Regions from separate parts of the Streptomyces sp. CA-288835 genome, predicted to be linked through region 2. Evidence: riboswitches for the same ligand, from Rfam matches in the RefSeq annotation. Region 2 holds a riboswitch; the other holds the start of a gene.
What was found. A riboswitch is a leader RNA that binds a small molecule or an ion and turns the genes downstream of it on or off. The one in region 2 is predicted to bind glycine.
Positions count from the first base shown of each region.

Region 1: linked by a shared signal. The riboswitch ahead of gcvP (aminomethyl-transferring glycine dehydrogenase) and the one ahead of gcvT (glycine cleavage system aminomethyltransferase GcvT) in region 2 are both predicted to bind glycine.

Region 1 covers NZ_JBNJMW010000001.1:8,742,681-8,746,081, reverse strand. Annotated here, with positions in the region: gene gcvP (aminomethyl-transferring glycine dehydrogenase) at 1-1,646, opposite strand, end outside; glycine riboswitch at 1,828-1,924, opposite strand; gene ACQEVY_RS39450 (PRC-barrel domain-containing protein) at 2,045-2,416, shown strand; gene ACQEVY_RS39445 (DNA polymerase IV) at 2,455-3,401, opposite strand, start outside.
Region 2 covers NZ_JBNJMW010000001.1:3,100,097-3,103,497, reverse strand. Annotated here, with positions in the region: gene glyA (serine hydroxymethyltransferase) at 1-72, opposite strand, end outside; gene gcvH (glycine cleavage system protein GcvH) at 87-476, opposite strand; gene gcvT (glycine cleavage system aminomethyltransferase GcvT) at 628-1,755, opposite strand; glycine riboswitch at 1,790-1,908, opposite strand; glycine riboswitch at 1,909-2,023, opposite strand; gene ACQEVY_RS13870 (AAA family ATPase) at 2,232-2,924, shown strand; gene ACQEVY_RS13865 (enhanced serine sensitivity protein SseB) at 3,170-3,401, shown strand, end outside.

The sequences.
Region 1 (3,401 bases), 5.6 Mb from region 2:
AGCGTGAGGTAGCCCTGCGCCTGCTCGGCGGGCGCGAAGGGGTGCAGCTGCCCGAACTCCGGCCAGGTGACCGGCTCCATCTCAGTGGTGCCGTTGAGCTTCATGGTGCAGGAGCCGAGCGGGATCATGCCGCGGTCGAGCGCGTAGTCACGGTCGGCGAGGCGCCGCAGATAGCGCAGCATCGCGGTCTCGGAGCGGTGCTGGTGGAACACCGGGTGCGTGAGGTACTCGTCGGTGCGCAGCAGCGCGGCGGGCAGCGTGTCCTCGGCGGAGGCGTCCAGGGCCTCGATGTCACCCTCAACACCGAACGCGGTCCAGACGGCGCCCAGCTGGGTCCGCGTGGTGGTCTCGTCGCAGGCGATGGACAGCTGGTCGGCGTCGACGAGGCGCAGGTTGACCCCGCCCTCGCGCGCCGCCGCGACGATCTCGGCGGCCCTGCCCGGCACCCGGACGGTGAGCGTGTCGAAGTACGCCGCGTGGACGACCTCGACTCCGCCCGCCTTCAGACCGGCGGCGAGGATCGTGGCGTACCGGTGAGTGCGCTGCGCGATCGACCTGAGGCCCTGCGGGCCGTGGTAGACGGCGTACATCCCGGCCATCACGGCGAGCAGAACCTGAGCCGTACAGATGTTGCTGGTCGCCTTCTGCCGGCGGATGTGCTGCTCCCGCGTCTGCAGGGCCAGCCGGTACGCGGTGTCGCCGTCCGCGTCCAGTGAGACCCCGACGAGACGGCCCGGCAGGTTGCGGGCGAACTTCTCGCGCACCGCCATGTATCCGGCATGAGGCCCGCCGAAGCCCATTGGCACGCCGAAGCGCTGCGTCGTACCGACCGCGATGTCCGCGCCGAGCTCGCCCGGCGAGGTGAGCAGCGTCAACGCCAGCAGATCGGCGGCGACGGTCACGATCGCGCCCAGGTCATGCGCCTGCTCGATGACGGGCTTGATGTCCCGTACGGCACCGGAGGCGCCCGGGTACTGGATGAGCACGCCGGTCACACCGCGCTCGGCGACCTCGGCAGGAATGCCCTCAGCGAGATCCGCGACGACGACCTCGACGCCGATCGGCTCGGCGCGCGTCTCGATGACGGCGATGGTCTGCGGCAGCGCGTCGGCGTCGACGAGGAAGACGCCGTTCTTGACCTTGCCCACGCGCCGTGACAGCGCCATGGCCTCGGCGGCGGCGGTGCCCTCGTCGAGCAGCGAGGCACCCGACGTCGGCAGGCCCGTGAGGTCGGCGACCATGGTCTGGAAGTTCAGCAGCGCCTCAAGGCGGCCCTGCGAGATCTCCGGCTGGTACGGGGTGTACGCGGTGTACCAGGCCGGGTTCTCCATGACGTTGCGCAGGATCACCGGCGGCGTGAACGTGCCGTAGTAGCCGAGCCCGATCATCGAGTCGAGGACTTCGTTACGGTCCGCGAGGGAGCGCAGCTCGGCGAGAACCTCGGCCTCGGAACGCGCGGCCGGCAGCCCGAGCGCCTCGGCGTCCTTGATCACATCCGGCACCGCGGCGGCCGTCAGCTCCTCGAGCGAGCCGTACCCCACCTGCGCGAGCATCTTGGCCCGGGCCTCGGTGTCGGGCCCTATGTGGCGCTGCTCGAAGGGGATTCCCCGTTCGAGCTCGGAAAGCGGAATGCGATGGGCGGTCATGTACGGAGGCCTCCTGGTCTGAAACGACCTTCGAGGGCACCACGGAGCGGGTGCCCGGACGGCCTCCCCCTCTGTCATCTCAACCTGAGAGCTTCACCGGCCCGCCGGCGTACGGCGTCCCGGCTTTCACCGTCGGTGAGAGCGGAAGCCGTCAAACACCCGCTCTGCTTTCCAGAGTGGCCTCGTCCGCGCGGTACGTGGGCCTGAGAGATTCCGGGGAGGATTTGCTCCTTCGGCGCCTCCGATGATGCCTTGGAGGACTCTCCCGCACGGGGTCAGCGGCCGTTGACAGCGTACCAGCGGGCATCCCCCGAGTGGCCGCCCGCCGCAAAGTGCCCTTTCGTAGTGCGTATGGATGCGTACTCCTGACGGATGAGTTGCGAGCAGCTGGAGGGCCCGTGCAGACCGACATCGATCCGCGCAACCTGATCGGCCGCAAGGCCTTCGACCGCGACGGCCACAAGATCGGCACCGTCGACGAGGTCTATCTCGACGACGCGACCGGTACGCCGGAGTGGGCGGCCATACGCACCGGCCTGTTCGGCAGGGACGCCTTCGTGCCCCTGGAGCCCAGCGAACTGGTCGAGGGCGCCCTGCGGATCCCCTTCGACCGCGCCCTGATCAAGGACGCCCCCGACTTCGGCGTCGGCCGCCACCTCTCACCGGAACAGGAACTCCAGCTCTACCACCACTACGGCCTCGACGTGACACCCCCGCCTCCCCCACCGGACCGCGACTTCGGCCACTTGGCAGGCTCGGACGAGTCCTGAAGCTCCGCTCCACTGGAGGCCAGTTCGACGGCTGCGGGTCAGTCCGCTTGCGAGGCCTCCTTGGGTCTTCGTCGCACCAGCGGGAGCGGTTCCGCAGGCTCCAGCTCCGGATCGTCGACCCGGAAGGTGCGTACGCGCCCAGGCTCGGAGTCGGGCGTCTCGAACCGCACCGTGACCCGCCCGATCCCACTGCCCTGCACCCACCCGTGCCCGAACTCCGCATGCCGTACGTCATGCCCCGCGGCCCAGCGCCGCAAGGCGGGCGCCTCTTGCTCCCCGGCCGACTCCTGCGGCTCGTCGTGCGCCGGATGCTCCGGCTCCCCCTCGTGTGCCCGTGCCTCCTCCTGTGCCTGAACCTGGGCGAAGAGATCCTCCTGCGTGTAGTCGGCAAGCCCCGAGACCCCGACTCCCAGCAGCCGTACGCCTCCTGTGGTGTCCACGGACTCCAGCAACCTCGCGGCCGCCTCCCGCACCACCGAGGGGTCGTCCGTGGGCCCCCGCAGCGTCTCGGAACGGGTCAGCGTCGAGAAGTCGTACCGCCGCACCTTGAGCACGATGGTCCGCCCCGACAGATGCGCGCCACGCAGCCGCCGCACACACCGGTCGGCGAGCCGCTGCACCTCCATCCGCACCCGCACCCGGTCATGGATGTCCACGTCGTACGTGTCCTCGACAGACACGGACTTGGTGTCCCGCTCGGCCACCACGGCCCGCTCGTCGTGCGCCAGCGCCATGGCGTACAGCCCGGTCCCGTGGGCCTTCCCGAGGAGCCGTATGACCTCGTCCTCACCTGCCTCGGCGATCTCCCCGACCGTCGTGATCCCGGCCCGCCGCAGATGGTCCCCGGTGGCCGGCCCCACCCCGGGCAGTATGCGCACCGACATGGGAGCGAGCAGTTCGCGCTCCGTCCCCGGATCGATCACCACCAGCCCGTCCGGCTTGGCCTGCTCGGAGGCGATCTTCGCCAGCATCTTGGACGCGGCGA
Region 2 (3,401 bases):
GTTCAGCTCGGCGTCGACGGCGGCGGCGACGTCCGGGTCGAGTTCGTGCAGGGGCTGGTTCAGAAGCGACATCAGTCAGGAGTCCTTCAGGAGGCGGAGTCGGAGCCGGAGAATTCGGTGTACTCGGCCGCGGAGAGCAGGTCCTTCGGCTCCTCGGCGATCCGTACCTTGAACAGCCAACCCCCCTCGAACGGGGCCGTGTTCACCAGCGCCGGGTCGTCCACGACGTCCTGGTTGATCTCGGTGACCTCACCGGTGACCGGCGAGTACAGATCGCTGACCGACTTCGTCGACTCCAGCTCACCGCAGGTCTCGCCCGCGGTCACCGTGTCGCCGACCTCGGGGAGCTGTACGTACACGACGTCGCCGAGCGCGTTCGCCGCGTACTCGGTGATGCCGACCGTCGAGACGCCGTCCTCGGCGACCGACAGCCACTCGTGCTCCTTGCTGTAGCGCAGCTGCTGGGGGATGCTCATGGCCTGAATTCTCCTGTACGCGGGGGAAGGGTGATGAACGGGTTGTCGTGCGTGACGGGACCGCGGATACGACACGAGACACGACACGCGGATACGAGACGGCACACGGGAACGTACGCCACGTCGGCGTGCCGCCGAACCGCGGGCGGGACTACTTCTGGCGCTTGTAGAACGGCAACGCCACGACCTCGTACGGCTCGTGACTGCCCCTGATGTCCACGCCGACACCCGGCATGCCGGGCGCGGAGTGCGCGGCGTCGACGTACGCCATCGCGATCGGCTTACCGAGGGTCGGCGAGGGCGCACCGGAGGTGACCTCGCCGACGACCTTGCCGTCGGCGACGACCGCGTACCCGGCGCGCGGGACGCGGCGGCCCTCGGCGACCAGGCCGACGAGGACGCGCGGCGGGTTCTTCTCAGCGCGCTCGGCGGCCTCGGCGAGCGCCTCGCGCCCCACGAAGTCGCCCTCCTTCTCGAACTTCACGACCCGCCCAAGCCCCGCGTCGAAGGGGGTGAGCGAGGTCGACAGCTCATGCCCGTACAGCGGCATGCCCGCCTCCAGGCGCAGCGTGTCCCGGCAGGACAGGCCGCAGGGGATGAGGCCCGCCGAGGATCCCGCCTCGGTCAGCGCCTGCCACAACTTCTCCGCGTCGGCCGGGGCGACGAACAGCTCGAAGCCGTCCTCGCCCGTGTAGCCGGTCCGCGCGATCAGGGCCGGGACGCCGGCGACCGTGCCGGGCAGACCCGCGTAGTACTTCAGGCCGTCCAGATCGGCGTCGGTGAGCGACTTGAGGATGGTGGGGGACTCGGGGCCTTGGATCGCGAGCAGCGCGTACGCGTCACGGTCGTCGCGTACGACGGCGTCGAAACCCCCACGAGCAGCGGCGCGCTCGGTCAGGGCGTCAAGGACCACCTGGGAGTTGGAGGCGTTGGCCACCACCATGTACTCGGTCTCTCCGAGCCGGTACACGATCAGGTCGTCGAGGATGCCGCCGTCCTCGCGGCAGATCATGGTGTAGCGGGCGCGGCCGACCTTGACGCTGCCGAGGTTCCCGACCAGCGCGTAGTCGAGCAGCGCGGCGGCCTCCGGTCCGGTGACGGTGATCTCGCCCATGTGGGAGAGGTCGAAGAGACCGGCCTTCGTACGGACGGCCAGGTGCTCGTCGCGCTCGGAGCCGTACCGCAGCGGCATGTCCCAGCCGGCGAAGTCGGTCATCGTGGCGCCGAGCGAACGATGCAGGGCATCGAGGGCTGTGCGGCGTGGAATGGTGCTGCTCATCGGACGGGCTCCCAAGGCATGACGGCGAGGTCGTTCCTCCCCATCTGTCATCGGAACCTGAGAGGTTCGCCATGACCTGTACGGTCAGTGGCTTGCACCGTGGGTGGAGCCGCCGCCCTGACTACCAGGAGACGACCCGCTTTTCAGATGTGCCTCGCCCGCGCGGTAACGGGGCCTGAGAGATTCAAGGGAGGGACTTGCTCCTTCGGCGCCCGGACACCCGTACACCTTCGTGTACACGTACCCGGAACTCTCCCGCGCGGATTCAAACGGCCGGTATGCAGTTGGCGCGCACATCATCGCACGCATCGGTGCGGCACGGCAGGGGGGTCATTCACAGCGGGCCCACAGGCGTTCACAGTGATCTGTGACGGGCCTGTGGCAGGGCAAGAACGAAAACGGAAGGCTGCGCGCATTACCTTCTCTTTACACTCGACGGGGATGGGTCTCCCGACCCGATGGGGAGGACGAACAGCGTGAACAGGACCACGGCTTACGCGACCGGTGCCGCCGTCGCACTGCCCAAGCAGCCCGCTGTCCCGGCTGCCCCGGCCAGGGAGGCGTGCGGCCCGTTCCCGGCGCCCGTCGTCCGTGATCTACGGGAGCGGGCGGGACGCAGTCCGCACGGCCTGCGCTTCGGCGCGGCTGATCTCGTCGTCGTCACGGGCCTGCCGGGCAGCGGCAAGTCGACCCTGATGCGCCGCGCCGTGACGGGCGTACGCATCGACTCGCAGGACACCCGCGACCGCTGGGACCAGCGCCTGTCCCGGTTTTTGCCGTACGCGGTCTACCGCCCTCTCGTGCGTGCCGCGCACTACGCGGGCCTGCGCCGCGCCCTGCGCTCCGGCGAGGGCGTCGTCGTGCACGACTGCGGCACCCAGGCCTGGGTACGCAACTGGATCGCCCGCGAGGCCCGCCGCCGCGGCGGCACGCTGCATCTGCTGCTCCTCGACGTCCCGCCGGACACGGCCCTGGACGGCCAGCGCGAGCGCGGCCGCGGCGTCTCCCGGTACGCCTTCGCCCGGCACCGCGCCGCGGTCGCGCGGCTGTTGCGCTCCGTGGAGAAGGGCGACCTGCCGGAGGGCTGCGGTTCGGCGGTCCTCATCGACCGGTCGGCGGCGGATGTGCTGCGGCGGATCGACTTCGGTGACGGGCGCTCCGCTGGGTGAGGCGGTTCTCCGCTGCGGGTGCGTTGTGGCTGGTCGCTCCCCCACTCTCGACTCCGCTCGAGCGGGGGGACCCCCATCGCGGCGGAGCCGCAAATGTCACAGCCCCGCGCCCCTAAGAGGCCTGCGGCCTCCTTAGGGGCGCGGTAACGAACCGGAGCTCGGGCAGTCGCTCTGGTGGGCGCTAGGGTTTTCCGGCGCAGCGGTTGCTGTGCCAGCAGTGGTTTTCGAGCAGGTGGTAGAGGCAGATGGACTTCCCCGCACAGGCGCACCCTCATCCCCATGTCGGCTGGCCCGGCAACGAGTTGGAGGAGGTGCTCGCCGCGTCCCTGGGCGCCCCGGCGGGGGCGTCGGCTGGGGCGCGGATCGTGGAGGTCCTCGGCCGGAGCTTCCTCTGGGTGCCCCTGCCGAACGGCGGTGGCCCGCACAGCGGTCCGCTGGACCTGCCCGCGATGGAGCTCGACGGACAGGCGTACGTCC